Regions from separate parts of the Caulobacter sp. 10L414 genome, predicted to be linked through region 1. Evidence: riboswitches for the same ligand, from Rfam matches in the RefSeq annotation. Region 1 holds a riboswitch; the other holds the start of a gene.

The links. Region 1 has a riboswitch for cobalamin ahead of AC1DCG_RS12275 (TonB-dependent receptor plug domain-containing protein). Riboswitches for the same ligand answer to the same signal wherever they lie in the genome.
Region 2: linked by a shared signal. The riboswitch ahead of metE (5-methyltetrahydropteroyltriglutamate--homocysteine S-methyltransferase) and the one ahead of AC1DCG_RS12275 (TonB-dependent receptor plug domain-containing protein) in region 1 are both predicted to bind cobalamin.

Annotation. Positions count from the first base shown of each region.
Region 1 covers NZ_JBFTJR010000025.1:44,285-54,221, reverse strand. Annotated here, with positions in the region: gene AC1DCG_RS12300 (DUF350 domain-containing protein) at 1-37, shown strand, start outside; gene AC1DCG_RS12295 (DUF1190 domain-containing protein) at 46-708, shown strand; gene AC1DCG_RS12290 (hypothetical protein) at 768-908, shown strand; gene AC1DCG_RS12285 (response regulator) at 893-1,249, opposite strand; gene cobU (bifunctional adenosylcobinamide kinase/adenosylcobinamide-phosphate guanylyltransferase) at 1,370-1,885, opposite strand; cobalamin riboswitch at 1,926-2,126, shown strand; gene AC1DCG_RS12275 (TonB-dependent receptor plug domain-containing protein) at 2,235-4,145, shown strand; gene cobD (threonine-phosphate decarboxylase CobD) at 4,145-5,131, shown strand; gene cobO (cob(I)yrinic acid a,c-diamide adenosyltransferase) at 5,128-5,730, shown strand; gene AC1DCG_RS12260 (ABC transporter substrate-binding protein) at 5,727-6,584, shown strand; gene AC1DCG_RS12255 (FecCD family ABC transporter permease) at 6,581-7,567, shown strand; gene AC1DCG_RS12250 (ABC transporter ATP-binding protein) at 7,564-8,361, shown strand; gene cbiB (adenosylcobinamide-phosphate synthase CbiB) at 8,354-9,310, shown strand; gene cobT (nicotinate-nucleotide--dimethylbenzimidazole phosphoribosyltransferase) at 9,307-9,937, shown strand, end outside.
Region 2 covers NZ_JBFTJR010000073.1:9,368-19,304, forward strand. Annotated here, with positions in the region: gene AC1DCG_RS21985 (heme lyase CcmF/NrfE family subunit) at 1-774, opposite strand, end outside; gene ccmE (cytochrome c maturation protein CcmE) at 771-1,265, opposite strand; gene ccmI (c-type cytochrome biogenesis protein CcmI) at 1,262-2,389, opposite strand; gene AC1DCG_RS22000 (hypothetical protein) at 2,756-4,087, opposite strand; gene AC1DCG_RS22005 (sensor histidine kinase) at 4,262-5,656, opposite strand; gene AC1DCG_RS22010 (response regulator transcription factor) at 5,673-6,350, opposite strand; gene AC1DCG_RS22015 (PepSY domain-containing protein) at 6,368-6,685, opposite strand; cobalamin riboswitch at 6,843-7,057, shown strand; gene metE (5-methyltetrahydropteroyltriglutamate--homocysteine S-methyltransferase) at 7,171-9,519, shown strand; gene AC1DCG_RS22025 (GntP family permease) at 9,659-9,937, opposite strand, start outside.

The sequences.
Region 1 (9,937 bases):
CGTCGGCCTGCTGAACGCCGCCTGCATGACCTCGTGAGGCCGGACATGAACGCGCTTTCTCCCCTGCCCGCCCCAGTTTTGGCTTCGACGCGGCGCCGCAAGCGCTCCAGCGCCGTGGCGCTGACCGGCCTGATGGCCGGCTCGGCCTTCACCCTGGTCGCGTGCGACGATCCCGGCTCGGCCACGCAATGGGGCGATCCGCCCGCCGCCGTCTCGGGTCAGAAGGTCGACGCCTCCAGCTTCGCCAGCCTGGACGAGTGCAAGGCTTCGGGCGACTTCACCGCCGACCAGTGCCAGACGGCCTATGACGAGGCCCAGAAGGCCAGCGCCGAGAACGCCCCGAAGTTCTCCGACCAGAAGAGCTGCGAGGAGCGCTACGGCGTCGACCAGTGCGTGCCGCGCAGCCAGGCCAATGGCGGCGGCAGCTTCTTCACCCCGCTGCTTACCGGCTTCATCATCGGCCAGGCCCTGGAAGGCATGAACAACCGCGGCTATCGCGGCGCGCCGATGTATCGCGACCGCGACGGCACATACTACAGCGGTTCGGGCTATCCGATCTCGCGCGACTACCTCTCGGGCCGCAGCCGGGTGCGCCAGGACAGCTTCGACGCGCCCTCGCGCTACGAGGCCCCGGCCCGGGTGCAGAGCCGCAGCAGCGTCATCTCGCGCGGCGGCTTCGGCGGCGGATCGCGCGGCTTCGGCGGCTGATTGGAACTGAAGACCGGTCGCCTCGCGTTGGATCCTCAAGGACCACGCGAGGCGACCGCATGACCGACAAGACCATCACCGGCGTTCCCCACCCGCGTTGGTGGCAACGCTATCCCACCCTGGCGTTCTGCGCCGCCTGGGCCGTGGGCCTGGGATTATTCGCGACCCTCGTCGCCTTCGGGCTTCAGGCCGCGGCCTGAACCGTCCCGCGCTGCAGCGTACGCACGGCCGTCAGCAGCCGCGCCGGCGTGATCGGCTTTTCCAGCCACATGTCGGGCTCGACCTGCAGCGCCCGCGGATCGCTGGCCGACACCATCAGCACCGGCACGTCGCGATCCTCGACCGCGCGCATCAGCTCGGCCCCCGTCATCCGCGGCATCGAATTGTCGGTGATCAGCAGATCGGGGGCGAAGGCGTCGAACGCGTCCAGCGCCTCGCGGCCGTCACGGCTCCACAGGACCTCGAATCCCGCGTCCTGCAACAGCATCTCGTAGACGCCGCCGAGGAGAATGTCGTCTTCCGCAATGAGGATCCGTCGCATGGCCAGCCCCAGCCCTGTCGAATGTGTGAACAGGTCTTAACCATGCCGCGACACCCGGTGTCAGCGTGCGCAATCGTCGCATTTCCCGAAGTTGAGCAACCAGAGCCCGAATCGCGCGACTCACTTCATCCGAAGGCTTAGTCCGGCCGCGACCAGATGGACGGCGTCGGCGGCCCGGGCCAGGGCCTGGTGCAGGCGGCCGGCCTCGTCGCGGAACCTGCGGGCCAAGGCGTTGTCGGGCACGACGCCCCAGCCGACCTCGTTGGAGACCAACCAAAGCTCGCCGTCGAATTCGGCGGCCGCCGCGACAAGTTCGGCGCCGGCGGACGAAACGTCGCACTCGGCCAGCATCAGGTTGGTCAGCCAGAGGGTGAGGCAATCGACGACCGCCACGGCGCCCGGCGGCAGGCCGCGCAGGGCTGCGACCAGGTCAATGGGCGCTTCCAGCGTGATCCAGGCGTCTCCTCGGTCGAGCTGATGGCGGGCGATGCGCTCCTCCATCTCGGCGTCGAAGGCCTGGGCGGTGACGACCATCACCGGCGTGACGCCGCGCGAGCGGGCCACGATCTCGGCCGCGCCCTGGGCGAAGGCGCTCTTGCCGGAACGGGCCCCGCCCAGGACCAGGGTGACTGACAACGCTGAGGCCTCCAGATTGACGGTGTGCGGCGCACCATATAGTGCAGCCAGCGCGACAGGTTCCTCCCAAAGAGGATGAAAAGGGAACTCGGGTGTGAAACCCGGGCTGCCCCCGCAACTGTAAGCGGCGAGTTCGCGCGTCACATGCCACTGGGACTGTTCTTCGGAAGAGGCCTGGGAAGGCGACGCGCAGCAACGATGACCCGCGAGCCAGGAGACCTGCCTGTCGCGGTCGTTTTTCGTCCGGCCGGGGTGCGCCGTACGATCGGGTTCTTCCCCGCATGACGACGCTGGTCCGGGCGTGTTCCTCGTGGAGCACGCTCCTTCTTGTCGCGCACGGAGGAACGACATGCGCCTTGTTTCCCTGCTGGCCCTGGCGGCCGCAGTTCCCGCCCTCGCCCTGCCCGCCTACGCCATGGCCGATGACGCCGCGGCGGTCGACCAGGTGGTCGTCACCGCCGGCCGCGAACCGGAAAAGCTGTCGGAAGTTTCGACCAGCATGACGGTGATCGACGCCGAGACCCTGAAGAAGTCGCAGGCCGTGGTGGTCTCCGACCTGCTGTCGCGCACCGCGGGCGTCACGGTCACCCGCAACGGCGGCGTCGGCGGCTCGACCCAGCTGCGCATCCGCGGCGCCGAGACCGACCAGACGGTGGTTCTGATCGACGGCGTCAAGCTGAACGATCCGTCCTCGACCGGCGGCGGCTACAACTTCGCCACCCTGCTGGCCGGCAACATCAACCGCATCGAAGTGCTGCGCGGTTCGCAGTCGACCCTGTGGGGCAGCCAGGCCATCGGCGGCGTGGTCAACATGATCACCGCCGTGCCGACCGGCCCGCTGGGCGCCACGGTCTCGGCCGAAGCCGGCTCGCGCGACACCGCCTACGGCCACGCCGCCGTCAGCACCGGCGGCGACTGGGGCGGCTTCCGCCTGGCCGGCGCCTACTACACCACCGACGGCGTCTCGGCCTTCGGCAAGTCGTACGGCGGCAAGGAGAAGGACGGCTATCGCAACGCCGCGATCAGCAGCCGCCTGGACCTGAACGTCACCGACTGGGCCGCCGTTGACCTGCGCGCCTCGTACGCCGCGACCAAGAACGAGTTCGACGGCTTCCCCGCGCCGCTGTTCGCCTTCGCCGACAGCCCCGAGTACGGCAAGACCAAGGAACTGGTCTCCTACGCCGGCGTGCGCCTGAGCGCCTTCGACGGCGCGCTGAAGAACCGCCTCGGCTACGGCTACACCCAGACCGACCGCGACAACTTCGATCCCAGCTCGTCGGTCCCCAAGACCTTCGACGCCCGCGGCACCAACAACCGCTTCGAGTACCAGGGCACCTGGACGATCAACGAGGCCCTGCGCGCCACCTTCGGGGCCGAGACCGAGCGCTCGTGGTTCCGCACCGCCTCGCCGTCGACCTTCGATCCGGCGCCCAAGCCCGACCGTCATGCGGCCAGCACCGACAGCCTGTACCTGCAGCTGCAGGCCAAGCCGCTGGCGGGCCTGGTGCTGACCGGCGGCGTGCGCCAGGAAGACCACTCGGCCTTCGGCGACGCGACCGTCTACCAGGCCGGCGCCACCTACTCGCCCAATGACGGGGTGACGGTGTTCCGCGCCAACTACGGCGAAGGCTTCAAGGCCCCGTCGCTGTACCAGCTGTACAGCATCTACGGCGACGACGGCCTGAAGCCCGAAGAGTCCGAGAGCGTCGACCTGGGCGTCGAGCACAGCGTGCTGAACGGCCGGGTGCGCGCGGGCGTGACCTGGTTCCACCGCGACATCACCAACCAGATCGACTTCGTCTCGAACAACAACCCGCCGAACTATGGCGGCTACGCCAACTTCGCCAAGACCGAGACCAGCGGCGTCGAGCTGGAAGCCACCATCGAGGTGACCTCGGCCCTGCAGTTGACCGCCAACTACACCAACATGGACGCGATCAACCGCTCGGCCACGAACAACGGCAAGCGCCTGCCGCGCCGCCCGAGCGAGACGGCCAACCTCAACGCCGACTATGACTGGTCGAACGGCCTGACCACGGGCGTTTCGGTGCAGTACGTGGGCGAGAGCTACGACAACGCCACCAACGCCCGCCGGCTGAAGAGCTACGCCCTGTTCGACCTGCGCGCGGCCTATCCGGTCAATGAGCAGTTCGAGGTGTTCGGCCGCGTCGAGAACCTCTTCGACAAGGAATACCAGACGATCTACCGCTACGGCTCGGTGGGCCGCGGCTTCTTCGCCGGCGTGCGGACGAAGTTCTGATGAGCGGCTCGCCGGCGTCCCTTTCCGGACACGGCGGCCGCCTGGCGGCGGCGCGGGCGCGTTTTCCGAACGCGCCCGCGCCGTGGCTCGATCTGTCGACGGGGATCAATCCCCGTCCCTATCCGGTTCCGCCCCAGGCCTTCGAGGACTGGGGCCGCCTGCCCGATCCGGCCGACCTTCTGAAGCTCGAAGCCGTCGCCGCGCAAGCCTTCGGCGTCGAGGATCCGGGCCGGGTCGTGGCCATGCCCGGCAGCGAGACGGCGATCCGGCTGCTGCCCAAGATCCTGCCGCGCGGCCGCGTCAGCCTGCCGCTGCCCACCTATTCCAGCCACGCCCACGCCTGGCGGCGGGTGGGTTCGGAGGTCGTGGCCGATCCGGCCGAAGCCGACGTCTGCGTGGTCGTGAACCCCAACAATCCCGACGGCCGCAGCCTGGCGCCCGAGGCGGTGCTGGCGCTGGGCCAGCGCGGCGCGATCGTCGACGAGGCCTTCGTCGAGTGCGAGCCGGCGCTGTCGGTCGCAAGGTTCGCAGGCTCGCCCGGCCACGAGCGGCTGGTCGTGCTGCGCTCGTTCGGCAAGTTCTACGGCCTGGCCGGCCTGCGGCTGGGCTTCGTCATCGCCCGCCCGGCCCTGGCGCGCCGCCTGCGCGACACGCTGGGCGAATGGCCCCTCTCCGCCCCGGCCCTGGCCGCGGGCCTGGCGGCCTATCCCAACGCCGCCTGGGCCGACGCCGCGCGCGCCAGCCTGGCCGACGACGCCGCCCGCCTGGACGCCCTGCTGGCGGGCGCCGGGTTCGAGATCGTCGGCGGAACCAGCCTGTTCCGGCTAGCGCGCGCGACCGACGCCCCGGCCCGTTTCGAGACCCTGGCCCGGTCGGGGATCCTCACCCGCCCCTTCGACCACGACGCCGGCCTGCTACGCTTCGGCCTGCCCGGATTCGACGCCGACTGGGCGCGCCTGGCCGCCGCCCTGGAGACTTCGCGATGACCGACGAGAACACCCTGCACGCCGAGGCCATGCGCGCGCTGAAGGCCGAGCGCGAAGAGCTGATGAAGAGCAAGACGCTCGAGAAGGGCCTGCTGCTGGTCCACACGGGCGACGGCAAGGGCAAGTCCTCGGCCGGTTTCGGCATGGTCGCCCGCTCGCTGGGCTGGGGCATGCAGGTGGGCGTGGTGCAGTTCATCAAGGGCAAGTGGAAGACCGGCGAGCGCCTGTTCTTCAGCCGCTTTCCTGACCAGGTGCGCTATCGCGTGATGGGCGAAGGCTTCACCTGGGACACCCAGGACCGCGAGCGCGACATCGCCGCCGCCAAGGCCGCCTGGGAGGAGTCCAAGGCGATGATCGCCGATCCGGCCCTGGACTTCGTGCTGCTGGACGAGATCAACATCGCCCTGCGCTACGACTATCTCGACATCGACGAGGTCGTCGCGGTGCTGAAGGCCCGCCCCAACGACAAGCACGTCTGCCTGACCGGCCGCAACGCCAAGCCGCAGCTCTTGGAGATCGCCGACCTGGTCACCGAGATGACCCTGGTCAAGCATCCCTTCGAGCAAGGCTTCAAGGCCCAGCGCGGGGTCGAGTTTTGAACGGCCTGAACCGCCGCACGGCGCTGACCGCGGGCCTGGCGGTCGGGCTCGGCGCAAGCGCGGCTCGGGCGGCGACGCGCAAGCCGCGCCTCGTCTCGCTCAATCCCTGCCTCGACGGCGTGCTGGTCGAGGTGGCCGACCGCGACCAGATCGCGGCGCTGAGCCACTACGCCCGCGACCCGCAGCAATCGAGCATAGCCGAGCGCGCCAAGAGCTATCCGATCACTTACGAGAGCGCCGAGGAGGTGATCGCGCTGCGGCCCGACATCGTGCTGAGCGCGGCCCATTCCTCGCCGGCCACGCGAGCGGCGCTGAAACGGCTGGGCGTGCGGGCCGAGCTCTTCAAGGTGCCCAACAGCTGGGCCGAGAACCAGGCCGACATCCGCCGCATCGCCGACGCCGCCGGCCATCCGGACCGCGGCGAGGCCCTGATCGCCCGCATCGACCGGGCGCTGGCCGCCTCGGCCCCGCCGCCGGGCTCGCGCCCGCTGGAGGCATTGGTGTTCCAGCCCAACGGCTTCGCGGCCGGCGAAGGGACGCTGGTCGACGAGATGATGAAGCGCGCCGGCTTCACCAATGTCGCCAGCCGCTATGGCCTGAAGAAGTGGGGAAATGTCTCGCTCGAAAGGCTCCTGGCCGATCCGCCGCAGGTGCTGCTGGCCGGCCAGGCGCGACCCGATGCGCCGACCTGGGCCGAGCGGATGCTCAGCCACCCCGCCCTCGCCAAGGTGAGCCATCGCATGACCCGAGCCACCTTCCCCGAACGGCTGCTCTATTGCGGCGGCCCGACCCTGATCGACACCGCCGCCACCCTGGCGGCCGCTCGCCGCCAAGTGCTGAAAGCCCGCGCATGAGCCATTCCCGCCGTTCCTGGCTGCTGATCGGCGGCCTGCTCGTGGCCATAGCCGTCCTCTTCGGCCTGTCGCTGATGAGCGGCCGGGTCTGGGCGCCGTGGAGCGCCTGGATCGACCGCGCCGATCCGCGCTGGGCGATCATCTTCGAACTGCGCCTGCCGCGCACCGTGCTGGCCGTGGCCATCGGCGCGGCGCTGGGCATGTCGGGCGCGGCCATGCAGGGCTACACCCGCAATCCGCTGGCCGATCCGGGCGTGCTGGGCGTGTCGTCCATGGCCGCCCTGGGCGCGGTGATGAGCCTCTATCTGGGCCTGGCCTTCACCGCGACCTGGCTGCTGCCGGCCTGCGCCATCCTGGGCGCGGGCTTCGGCGTCGTCCTGATGCTGGCCCTGGCCGGGACCACCGGCGGCACGGTGACCTTCCTGCTGGCCGGCGTGATCCTCAACACAGTGGCCAGCGCCGGCGTGGCCCTGGCCCTGTCGCTGGCCCCGAACCCGTGGGCGGCGCAGGAAATCATCAGCTGGCTGCTGGGTTCGCTGGCCGACCGCAGCGTCGACGAGGTGCGGCTGGCCGCGCCGCTGATCATCGTGGGCCTGGCCATCCTGCTGACCCTGCGCAAGTCGCTGGACGCCCTGACCCTGGGCGAGACCGGCGCTACGGCCCTGGGCGTCAACCTGTCGGCCGTCCGGGTGATCCTGGCCGTCGGCGTGGGGATCGCCTCGGGCGCCAGCGTGGCCGTGACGGGCCTGATCGGCTTTGTCGGCCTGATCGCACCACACCTGGTGCGTCCCCTCGTCGGGCACCGCCCCGGCGCCCTGCTCATTCCCTCGGCCCTGGCCGGCTCGGCCCTGGTGCTGGCGGCCGACATCGTGGTGCGCCTGACGCCCTCGGCCGCCGAGATGCGGCTGGGCGTAGCCAGCGCCGCCGTCGGCGGGCCGTTCTTCCTGGCCCTCCTGATCTCCATGCGCCGGAGGCTCGCATGACCGCCCCCCTTCTCTCCGGCTCCACGCTTTCCGCCGAAAACCTGACCGTCTCGCTGGGCGGCCGCGCCGTGCTGCACGGCGTATCCGCCGAGTTCAGGGCCGGCGAGGTCACGGCCGTCGTCGGTCCCAACGGCGCGGGCAAGTCGACCCTGCTGGCGTGCCTGGCCGGCCTGCGCAAGCCCGACACCGGCGGCGTCAGCCTGGCCGGCGCGCCGCTGAGCGCCCTGTCGCACCGCGATCGCGCCCGCAAGATCGGCTTCCTGCCGCAGACGCCGGAAGTGGCCTGGGCCGTCGATGTCGAGACCCTGGTGGGCCTTGGCCGTACGCCCCACAGCGGCATGCGCGGGCTGTCGGAAGCCGATCGCGCGGCCGTGGCCCGGGCGCTCGAGCGCACTGACCTGCAGGGCCTAGCCCGCCGCGAGGTCAAGAGCCTGTCGGGCGGCGAGCGCGGCCGGGCCCTGTTCGCCCGGGTGCTGGCCGGCGAGCCGAGCTGGCTGCTGGCCGACGAACCGCTGGCCGGGCTTGATCCCGGCCACCAGCTGGACGCCGTGGACCTGATGCGCGGTTTCGCCGCCCAGGCCGGCCAGGGCGTGGTCATGACCCTGCACGACCTGGCCATCGCCGCGCGGCTGGCCGACCGGGTGCTGGTGCTGGTCGACGGCCGACTGATCGCCGACGGTCCGCCGCGCGAGGCCTTGACGCCCGACGTGCTGGCCCGCGCCTATGGAGTCACGGCAAGAGTGGTCGAGGGGCAGTCCGGCCCCCTGATCGAACTTGTGGGACGCCATGGCTGAACCCCTGCTGCTCGCGCCTCCGCTGGCCCTGCTGATCGAGGCGCTGGTCGGCTATCCGCAAGGGCTGCACAAGGCCCTGCCGCATCCGGTGACCTGGATCGGCAAGGCGATCGAGGCGATGGAGCGGCGGTGGAACCGGCCTGAAAGCTCCGAGATCCGCCGCAAGGAGCTGGGCGTCGTCACGGTGGCGATCCTCATAGGCGCCGCGATCCTGATCGGCAGTCTTCTGGAGGCGGCGTTCGACAGCGGCCTGCTGGCCACCTTGGCCGTGGCGCTGCTGGCGACACTGGGGCTCGCGCAGCGCAGCCTGCATCAGCACGTGATGGCGGTGCTGGATCCGCTGGAGGCCGGCGACCTGCCCGCCGCGCGCGAGGCGGTGAGCCTGATCGTCGGGCGCGACGTCGACGACCTTGATCTGCACGGCGTGACCGCCGCGGCGCTGGAGAGCCTGGCCGAAAGCTTCAACGACGGCGTGGTGGCCCCGGCCTCGTGGCTGACCCTGTTCGGCCTGCCGGGCCTCTTCGCCTACAAGGCGGTGAACACCGCCGACAGCCAGATCGGCCACATGGAGCCGCGCTGGCGATCGTTCGGCTGGGCGGCGGCCAAGACCGACGACGTGATGAACTGGGTTCCCGCGCGACTGGCCGGCGGCCTGATCTGCGTGGCGGCCGGCTGGAAGGGCTGGGCGACCATGCGGCGCGACGCCAGGAAGCACGCCTCGCCCAACGCCGGCTGGCCCGAGGCGGCCATGGCCGGCGCGCTGGGCGTCAAGCTGGGCGGCCCGGCCCGCTACGACGGCGAGACCACCCAGCGCCCGAGCTTCGGCGACGGCCGCGCGCCGGACCTGACCGACCTGCGACGGGGCCTGCGGATCTATCGCCGGGCCTGCGCCCTCTTGTGGCTGCTGGTGACGCTGCTGTGCCTGGGCGGCTGGAGACTGACCCAATGACCTTCACCCCGCCCCCCATCGCCGCCGTCGACCGGGCGCTGGAGGCCCGGCTGCGCGCGAAACTGGACGGCAAGGCCAAGCCGCCGGGGTCGCTTGGCCGCATCGAGGACCTGGCCGTGCGCCTGGGCCTGATCGCGGACGGCCTTGCCCCCCGCGCCGATCGCACGACCCTGCTGGTGTTCGCCGGCGACCACGGCCTGACACAGGAGGGCGTCTCCAGCTATCCGTCGAGCGTGACGGTGGCGATGGTCGGCCTGTTCCTGTCGGGCCGGTCCAGCGTCAACGCGTTCGCCAAGGCGACGGACGTGACGGTCAAGGTGGTCGACGCCGGCGTGGCCGCCGACCTGCCGGGCCACCCCGACCTGATCGACGCCAAGGTGCGCCTGGGCGCCCGTAACGCCGCCCGCGAGGCGGCCCTGACGCCGCAGGAGACCCATCTGGCCCTGACGCGGGGGATCGAGATCGCCGGCCAGGCCCTCGACACCGCCGACGTGCTGGCCATCGGCGAGATGGGCATCGGCAACAGCTCGGCCGCCGCCCTCGTCATGCATCGCCTGGCGCCGGCGCCGCTGGAGGCGTGCGTGGGCCAGGGCACCGGCCACGACGCCGAGGGCCTGGCCCGCAAGG
Region 2 (9,937 bases), on a different contig from region 1:
CAGGGCCGCGCCGATCAGCCAGGGCATGAAGCTGGCGTTCTCGACGGGATCCCAGAACCACCAGCCGCCCCAGCCCAGCTCGTAATAGGCCCAGAAGGCGCCCAGGGTGATGCCGATGGTCAGCAGGCTCCAGGCGGCCAGGGTCCAGGGCCGCACCCAGCGCGCGAAGGCCGCATCGACCTTGCCCTCGATCAGGGCGGCGACCGCGAACGAGAACACCACCGAGAAACCCACATAGCCGGCGTAGAGGAACGGCGGGTGCACGGCCAGCGCCCAGTCCTGCAGCAGCGGATTGAGCGAGCGGCCCTCCACCGGCGGGTCGGCCAGGCGGGTCAGCGGGTTCGAGGCGAAGACGGTGTAGGCCAGGAACAGCACGCCCAGGGCGCCCTGCACGGCCACGGCCCAGGCCCGCAGGCGCGGCGGCAGGCGCTCGCCGAACACCGCCACGGCCGCGCCATAGCCGGTCAGAACCAGGCACCACAGCAGCATCGAGCCCTCGTGGCTGCCCCAGGCGCCGGCCACCTTGTAGAGCAGCGGCTTGGCGGTGTGCGAGTTGGCGGCCACGTTGGCCACCGAGAAATCCGAGCCCACGAAGGCGTAGATCAGGGCCGCGAAGGCGCAGGCCAGCGCCGCGAAGGCGCCCAGCGCCGCGCCGCGTCCCGCGCCGGCCAGCACGCCCGAACGCCGCCACGCCCCGGCGGCGGAAAGACCCGTCTGGGCGACCGACAGGGCCAGGGCCAGAACCAGCGCGAAGGCGCCGAACTCGACGATCATCTGGCGGTCTTCTCCGCACCATAGGACGGCGGCGGGGCGCCTTCGCCGCGCCACTCGCCTTGCTCCTTGATGGCTTTCGCCACCTCGCGCGGCATGTAGCGCTCGTCGTGCTTGGCCAGCACCTGCTTGGCGACGAACACGCCGCCCTCGTCGAAGGCGCCGGTGGCGACGATCCCCTGCCCCTCGCGGAACAGGTCGGGCAGGTCGCCCTGGTAGCGCACCTGGCTGGTCGCCTTCTGATCGGCGACGACGAACTCCACCAGGCCGTCGGGATGCTTGACCACGCTGCCCGCCTGCACCAGGCCGCCGAGCTGCACCTTGCGGCCGGCCGGCACCTTGGCCTCCTGGGCCTGGGCGGGGGTGTAGAACAGCGAGATCGAGTCCCGCATGCCGTATAGCGCCAGGCCCACCGCCAGCGCGGCCACCGGCGCGATCGCCAAAAGGATGGTCAGGCGCCGGCGCGCCTTGCGGGACTTGGGAAGCAGGCTCATCGGGCGTTGGACCTGGGGGCGCTCGGGTTCTGGGGAGCCGTGTCGGCGGCCTGGCGCAGGGCGGCCAGCACCCGAGGCTGGTCCTTGAAGCGCTCGGAGGCGTCCTTCAGGGCCGCGTCGCGGCTCGCGACATCGCCCAGCACGGCGTAGGCCCGCACCAGGCGCACCCAGCCCTCGGGATCGTCGGGCGCGGCGGCCAGGCGCTGGGCCAGGCCCTCGACCATGCCCTGGATCATCTCGGGGGTGACCTCGCCGGCGGCGGCCTGCTGTTGGGCGACAGCGTCGACCAGGCGCCCGGCCTTGGCGGTGCGGTCGATCTCGGCGGCCAGCACCGGCCGGCGCGGATCCTCGGCCGGCAGATCCGCCAGCACGGCGCGCCAGGCCGACAGGCCCGTCTCGACCCGGCCGTCGGCGATGTCGCCCTTGGCCAGGTGATAGCGGGCCGACAGATTTTTCGGGTCGCGCTTCAGCGCCTCGGTGAAGGCCGTGCGGGCGTCGGCGCCCACCTGGCCCTCCTCGCTGGTGACGAAGGCCTCGCCGAGCGCGGTCCACAGCTCGGCCCGCTGCGGGGCCAGGCGCACGGCCTTGCGCAGGGCCTCGGCCGAGCCGACGGCGTCGCCGCTCGCCATGCGGGCGATCGCCAGGTTGCGCTGGAGCTCGACATTGTTCGGCTCGGTCCTGGCGACGTGCTCGAGGATCGCCACGATGCGCGGCGGATCCAGCAGGGCCGCGTCCCCGGCCCGCCACTCGGCCACCCGCTTCTCGAACGGCTGGTCGGGCGCGCCCGGCGCCCCGACGGCGACATAGAGACCCAGCGCCAGCAGCGGAGCGACGGCCGCGGCGGCCACCACCACGCGACGGGGGCCCAGCCCCTCCTTGGGCCAGGCCGCGCCCTGGTCGGCGGCGGCCAGCAGGCGACGGGCCGCCTCGGCGCGGGCGGCCTTCAGCTCGCCCTGCGCCAGCAGGCCCCGTTCGGCCAGTTCGTCGATCTCCGACAACTGGCGGCGATGCACGGCCAGTGCAGGATCGTCCCCGGCGGACGCAAGACCACGCGCCGCGCCCCGCAGCACCAGGGCGGCGACGGCGGCGGACAGACCCGCGGCTGCGATCCAGAAACCGATCATGAGACCGCTGTTAGCCGGAGAAGCGGCCGCCCGTCAGTGAAAAAACGCTCTTAAGGAAGCAGATTGAGCGAGCGGTCGAGGGATCGCCCACCCCTAGGGTTCGTACCCGGTTGCAAGCTCCAAGAGATTTGTCATCCCGGCCGAAGGAGCGCGTCAGCGGTCCGTAGAGCCGGGATCTCCAACGTCTGCAGCTTCGGAACGGTGGGAGATCCCGGCGCTCCGCTTCGCTACGGCCGGGATGACAGGATCATAAGCGATTGAGAATGCTCGATCATGGGCGGGTCGATCGAGTCCAGACCCTGACCGTCAGCGCCCGCCTTCGCGGGCATGCACGAGGATGGGGCCGTCCTGAAAAACTCTATGGACCTACGCCGCCATCGCCGCGACGGCGCGGCGACGGACGATCTCGGCGGTCTTCTCGTCGCGGGTATGGACGATGTAGCCGGCGGCGATGTCGAGATAGGCCCGGGCGATCTGGGGGTCGCCGCCCTCGGCCGTGCGGGCCACGTGCAGACAGTCCTCGATGTACTGATCCAGGCGCTGGTTCAGCTTTTCCAGGGCCTTGGTCCGCGTCGCGCCATAGCCGGCCTGGGCCGCGCAGGGACGCAGGTCCTCGATGAAGGCCAGCGCCGCCGCGGCGCGCCGCACCAGCGTCTCGTCCGGAGCCGCGTCCAGCTTGGGCACGCCCTTGCCGCCGCCCATCTTGCCCATCATCGAGATCGGCCGCGACGGCAGGGCCAGGGCCAGCTCCTTGTCGGCCGCGTTCATCCGCGTCTCGGCCGCCTGGGCCGCCGACTGCTTGAACTTGGCCAGACGCTTGCCCCACGGGCCGTCCTTGGCCACGTCGACGGCCTGCTCGAACTCGGTCAGCTGGTTGGCGATGCGCTGGGCGCTGGCGGCGGCCTCGCGCCCGGCGCCGGCGCCGCCGGAAAGGTCGAAGCCGCGCACCTGCTCGATGCTGGCCTCGATATCGGCCAGCATGCGCTCGCCGAAGGCCTTGACCTCGGACGAGGCCAGATAGCGGTCGTTGGGACGGTCCATCACCGCCGAGATCACCCGCAGGATCCGCCAGGGCTCGGGCAGGTGGGCGGCCAGCATCTCGAACATCCGCGGGCCGGCGTCGCTGCTGATGGCGCAGGCGTCGCGATAGGCCAGGCGCGCCGAGGCCGCCCGCTCGCCGTTCATCCGGCTGACCCACTCCGACAGCCGCGGCAGCGCGTTGCGGACGATCACCGACAGATCCAGATAGTCGGCCAGTTCCGCCGCGTCGCAGATCTGGCCCACCGCCTCGAACTCGGGCCGGGTCGGCTGGCGCAGGCCGCGCGCGGCGATCTTGCACAGCTGGTTGAAGACGTCGGGCGCGCCGTTGTCGAGGTCCCAGGGATTGCAGCGCGCCGCGCCCTCGGCGACCTGGCGCGGGGCCTCGGCCTTCAGGGCGATCCACAGCAGGGCCAGCGCCCGGCGCGGAAACTGCGGCAGGTCGGCCCCGCGCGGCTGGCACAGCGGCGCGATCGGCGAAAGGATGGTGTTGCGGACGTAGCGGTCGGCCGTCTCGTCCTCGACGATGGCCCGCACGGTGGCCAGCGCTCCGCCCGTGGCGTTGGCCAGGGCCAGCTCCAGACTGCGCAGAGCCGCATCGGGCGCGGTCTCGACCAGCGTCCTGATGATCTGCAGTTTTTGCGCGGCGAGTGCGGCCATGGATCTCCGCCGGGAACTGGGGGGTGTCCTGGCAGCGTCAACCATGTTGCGGACGAGGTTAAAACTTTCCGAAACCGCTGCTTTTTCAACGCAGGAAGGCCGGACGAATGGTCGCGGGGCCGCAAACTCCACCTGTGCGACAGCGCGCTCGCCGAAAGATGGCGCCCGGTAGCGTTAACCCTCGGCCCGCGGCAGCGACAGCACCACCCTAAGGCCGCCCAGGGGCGAATCGTCCAGCCGCACCGAACCGCCATAGGCCCGGGCCAGTTCGTCGACGATCGACAGGCCAAGGCCCGTGCCCGGCGTGTGCTCGTCCATCCGCTGGCCGCGCTTGAGCGCATCGGCCCGCTGCTCGGGCGGAATGCCCGGACCATCGTCGTCGACGATCAGCAGCATCTTGCCCTCGCCGTCGGCCTTGGCCTCGGCGCGGATCTTGGCCTTCGACCACTTGCCGGCGTTTTCCATGACGTTGCCGGCCAGTTCCATGAAGTCCTGCCGCTCGCCCTGGAAGCACAGGTCCTCGGGGCAGCGCCAGTCGATCTCCACGCCCCGGCCGTCGGACTTGTCCTGGAAGATGCGCTCCAGCGTCACGGCCAGTTCGTCGAGGATCGGCTCCACCGGCGTGCGCTCGCCGCTGGTCTGCGAGCGCGCCGCCGCCCGCGCCCGGCGCAGGTGGTGGTCGACCTGCTCGCGCATGGTCTGGGCCTGGCGCTCGACGACGTCGGCCAGCGACCCGCCCTGCTGGCTGGCCTCGGTCAGCATCACCGACAGCGGCGTCTTCAGCGCATGGGCCAGGTTGCCCACGTGGGTGCGCTGGCGCTCGACCACTTCCTGGTTGTGGGCCAGGAGGCCGTTCAGTTCGCCGGCCAGCGGCTCCAGCTCCACCGGATAGGGTCCGGCCAGCCGCTCGGCCTTGCCGCGCCGCACGTCGGCGATCTCGCGGCGCAGGCGGAAGATCGGCTGCAGGCCGAACCGCACCTGCACGACGATGGCCAGGATCAGGCCCGCGCCCAGCAGCAGCAGGGCGAAGATCGTGATCCGGCCGAAACGGTCGGCGTCGGCGTCGATCGGCGAGCGGTCCTCGGCGGCGATGAACACCACCGGATCGGGATAGTTGGGCAGGCGCGCCAGGATCGCCGCCGCCCGCAGCGGCTTGTCCTGCGGGCCGTGCATGTCGAAGTACTGGGTCTTGCCCGGGTCGGCGGTCAGCCGGTCGACCTGGGCCGTCGACAGCATCAGGTCGCTGTCGAACAGCGAACGCGAGCGCTCGACGGCCTTCAGCGCGCCGTTCTTCTGGGCGAAGATCGTCCAGTAGCGGCCCGAATAGGCCCGGGTGGCGCGGATGTCGGTCAGGAACGGCGCCTTCAGCACCCCGTCCTCCACCGCCGAGCCGGCGTAGAGGTCGTCGGTCAGCACCGCCAGCGACTGGTCGAACCGGCGGATGGCCGCGTCGCGGAACTGGGCGGTCAGGAAGGCCCCGGCCGCCAGCAGCACGATCAGCGTCCAGATGGCCGCCAGCAGCACCAGCCGCCGGACGAGCGAGCGCTTGCGGAAGTCGAGCAGCATCAGGCGCCGCCGCGCGGGATCACCCGGCCGTCTCGCCTTCCAGCGGGGTCAGCCGGTAGCCCAGGCCGCGCACCGTCTCGATGCGGTCGGCGCCCAGCTTCTTGCGCAGGCGGCCGATGAACACCTCGATGGTGTTGCTGTCGCGGTCGAAGTCCTGGTCGTACAGGTGCTCGACCAGCTCGGTGCGGCCGATCACCCGGCCCTGGTGCATCATCATGTAGTGCAGCAGGCGGTATTCCAGCGAGGTCAGGCGCAGCGGCTCGCCGTTGACGCTGGCCCGCGCCGCGCGCGGATCCAGGCGCAGGCCGCCGCAGGTCAGGCTGGGCGCGGCGTGGCCGGCCGAGCGCCGCAGCAGCGCCCGCAGGCGCGCCAGCAGTTCCTCGGTGTGGAAGGGCTTGGTCAGGTAGTCGTCGGCGCCCGCGTCGAAGCCGGCGACCTTGTCGCTCCAGTCGCCGCGCGCGGTCAGGATCAACACCGGCGTGGCGATGTTGCCGCGCCGCCAGCGCTCCAGCACCGACACCCCGTCCACCTTGGGCAAACCCAGGTCGAGRACGACCGCGTCGTAGGGCTCGGTCTCGCCCAGGAACTGGGCCTCCTCGCCGTCGGCGGCGTGGTCGACGGCGTAGCCGGCGTCGGCCAGGGCCAGCTTCAGCTGGCGCGACAGATCGGGTTCGTCTTCGACGAGCAGGATGCGCATGTTAACCTAGGAACTCCTTAGCCCCCGCTGAGGATCTGGCCGCTCTCGGCGTCGACGATGAAGTCGATGCGTCGGCCGTCGGTCGTCGCCCAGCGGATGCGATAGTTGCGCCCCTCCAGGCCCGCGTCGAGCAGGCGACCGGGGGTGCGGCGCGCGATGCGGTCGATGACCACGCTCAGCGGCACCAGCCGGCCCGACTGAACGCCGCCGCGCGCCTGGTCCTGCCGGGCCCGCCAGTCGGCGCCCAGGGAGTCAGGGCCGCGCTGGGCCAGAGCCGCGCCCGGGAGGGCGGCGACGATGGCGGCTGCGGCGAGTATGGCTCGGATCGGCTTCATGGCGTCCGGTTTAGCCGCATGCGGCTGAATGGAGACTGAACGCGGGGTTTATGAACGGTGTGCGACGTCCTGTCACGGGCCAAGGCCACGCTCCGGCGCAATCGGAGATCACATAAAGATATCTTTATGTCCTTATTGACAAAGCACGCGACCCCGGGCTTGATAAGGGGGTCGTGGTCTGCGGGCGTTTCGCGCCCAAAGCTAAGAGGGAAGCCGGTGTAAAACCGGCGCTGCCCCCGCAACTGTAAGCGGCGAGCGGCCGTCCGATACGTGTCACTGGCGCCCCGAACTCGATTCGGTGGGGCGCCGGGAAGGCCAGGACGGCGGCGTTGACCCGCGAGCCAGGAGACCTGCCTCGACAGATAACGTCCTCCGGCGGGGTGCCCGGTCTGGTCGCGTGTTCAGGCGCGGGTCGGCCAGCCCGTTCGCGCGCCCGCGCCTGCGTCCCGTCCAGCCTCCGTCACCATCGAGACAGAGGCTTAGAAATGACCGTCACCGTCGCCGCCCTCGGCTTTCCCCGCATCGGCCCCCAGCGCCGCCTGAAGACCGCACTCGAAGCCCACTGGGCCGGACGCCTCGGCGCCGCCGAGCTGCAGCGCGAGGCCGCCACGCTGCGCGCCCTGGCCTGGCGCCGCCAGGCCCACCTTGGCGTCGACCACGTGCCCAGCAACGACTTCTCGCTCTATGACCACGTGCTCGACACCGCCGTCATGGTCGGCGCGATCCCGGCCGCCTACGGCTGGACCGGCGGCCCCGTGGACCTGCCGCTCTACTTCGCCATGGCGCGCGGAACCCAGGGTCGTCAGGTCTGCGACCACGGCTGCGCTCACGAGACCGCCGCCACCGGCCTGCCGGCGCTCGAGATGACCAAGTGGTTCGACACCAACTACCACTATCTCGCGCCCGAACTGTCGCCCGGCCAGGCCTTCGCCCTGACCTCGACCCAGGTCGTCGACGACTTCCTCGAGGCCAAGGCGCAGGGCGTCTTCACCCGCCCGGTGATCCTGGGCCCCGTCACCTTCCTCAAGCTGGCGAAAAGCAAGGACCCCAACTCGAATGGGGACTTCCAGCCGCTGTCGCTGCTTTCGGCCCTGCTGCCCGTCTACGCCGAGCTGCTGCAGCGCCTGGCCGTGGCCGGCGCTGACTGGGTGCAGATCGACGAGCCGTGCCTGGCGCTCGACCTCACCGACTTCGAGCGCGCCGAGATCCGCCGCGCCTACGGCGCCCTGACCCACGCCGCTCCGCGCATCCGCATCCTGCTGGCCGGCTATTTCGGGACCTATGGCGACAACCTCGCCACCGCCGCCAACCTGCCCGTCGACGGCCTGCACCTGGACCTGGTGCGTGCGCCGCAGGACCTCGACGCCGTCGTCGCCCTCGCCCGCGACAGCCTGGTGCTGGAACTGGGCGTCGTCGACGGCCGCAATGTCTGGCGCGCCGACCTGACGGCCATCCTTGACAGGGTCGAGCCGATCGTCGCCGCCCGCGGCCCCGACCGGGTGATCCTGGCCCCGTCCTGCTCGCTACTGCACACCCCGCTGGACCTGGCCATCGAGACCGATCTCGACCCCGAGGTCAGCCAGTGGCTGGCCTTCGCCGTGCAGAAGCTGGAAGAGCTGGCCATCCTGGCCAAGGCCCTCAACCAGGGCCGCGCCGCCGTCCGCCCCGAGCTCGACGCGGCCGCCGCCGCCGTCGCCTCGCGCAAGACCTCGCCGCGCATCCACGACGCCGCCGTCCAGGCCCGCGCCGCCGCCGTCACGGACCGCGACACGACCCGCGCCACGCCGTTCGAGCAGCGCATCGTGCTGCAGCAGGCCCGGCTCGGCCTACCGCCCCTGCCGACCACCACCATCGGCTCGTTCCCGCAGACCGCCGCCGTCCGCCAGGCCCGCGCCGCCCACGCCAAGGGCCAGCTGGCCGACGCCGACTACGCCCACTTCCTGCGCGCCGAGACCGCCCGCGCGGTGGCCTGGCAGCACGAGATCGGCCTCGACGTGCTGGTCCACGGCGAGTTCGAGCGCAACGACATGGTCCAGTACTTCGGCGAGCGGCTGAACGGTTTCGCCTTCACCAAGCACGCCTGGGTGCAGTCCTACGGCTCGCGCTGCGTGCGCCCGCCGATCCTCTACGGCGACGTCTCGCGCCCGGCGCCGATGACGGTGGAATGGTGGGCCTACGCCCAATCCCTCACCGACAAGCCGATGAAGGGCATGCTGACCGGCCCGGTCACCATCCTGCAGTGGTCGTTCGTGCGCGACGACATCCCGCGCGGGCAAACCTGCCGCCAGATCGCGCTCGCCGTCCGCGACGAGGTCGTCGACCTCGAAGCCGCCGGCGCCGCGATCATCCAGATCGACGAGGCCGCCCTGCGCGAGGGCCTGCCGCTGCGCCGCGGCGACTGGGACGCCTATCTGGCCTGGGCCGTCGAGGCCTTCCGCCTCGCCGCCAGCGGCGTGCGCGACGAGACCCAGGTCCACACCCACATGTGCTACTCGGAGTTCAACGACATCATCGCCGCCATCGGCGCCATGGACGCCGACGTCATCTCCATCGAGACCGCGCGCTCGAAGATGGAGCTGCTCGACGCCTTCGAGGCCTACGCCTACCCGGCCCAGATCGGCCCGGGCGTCTACGACATCCACGCCCCGCGCAGCCCCGGCTCGGGCGAAATGCTCGACCTGCTGGCCAAGGCCGGCGCGCGCCTGTCGCCCGCCCAGCTGTGGGTCAATCCCGACTGCGGCCTGAAGACCCGCAAATGGGAGGAAGTCGAACCGGCGCTCGCCAACATGGTCGCCGCCGCCAGGGCCGCGCGCGAGCAGCTGGTCGGGGCGTAGCCGCTACAAACCTCGTCATCCCGGAAGCCGCGCAGCGGCTATCCGGGACCCAGGGGCCGCCGCACTGCCGCCCGCCCCTGGGTCCCGGCTCTCCGCGCTACGCGCTCCGGCCGGGATGACGAACATTGAGCAAGTAGACCTAGCACGCCCCCAGCATCGTCCCGGCCGCGATCACCACCGCCAGCGCCGCGATCGACGGGACGATGCCCACCATCACGATGTCGCCGTAGCTCTCCTTGTGGCCGCAGCCGCACAGGGCCAGCAGGCTGACCACCGCCCCGTTGTGCGGCAGGATGTCCAGCGTGCCCGAGCCGATCACCGCCACCCGGTGCAGCAGGGCCGGATCGACCGCGTGGCGCGCGGCCAGGTCCACATAGGTCGGCCCCAGCGCCTCCAGGGCGATGGTCAGCCCGCCCGA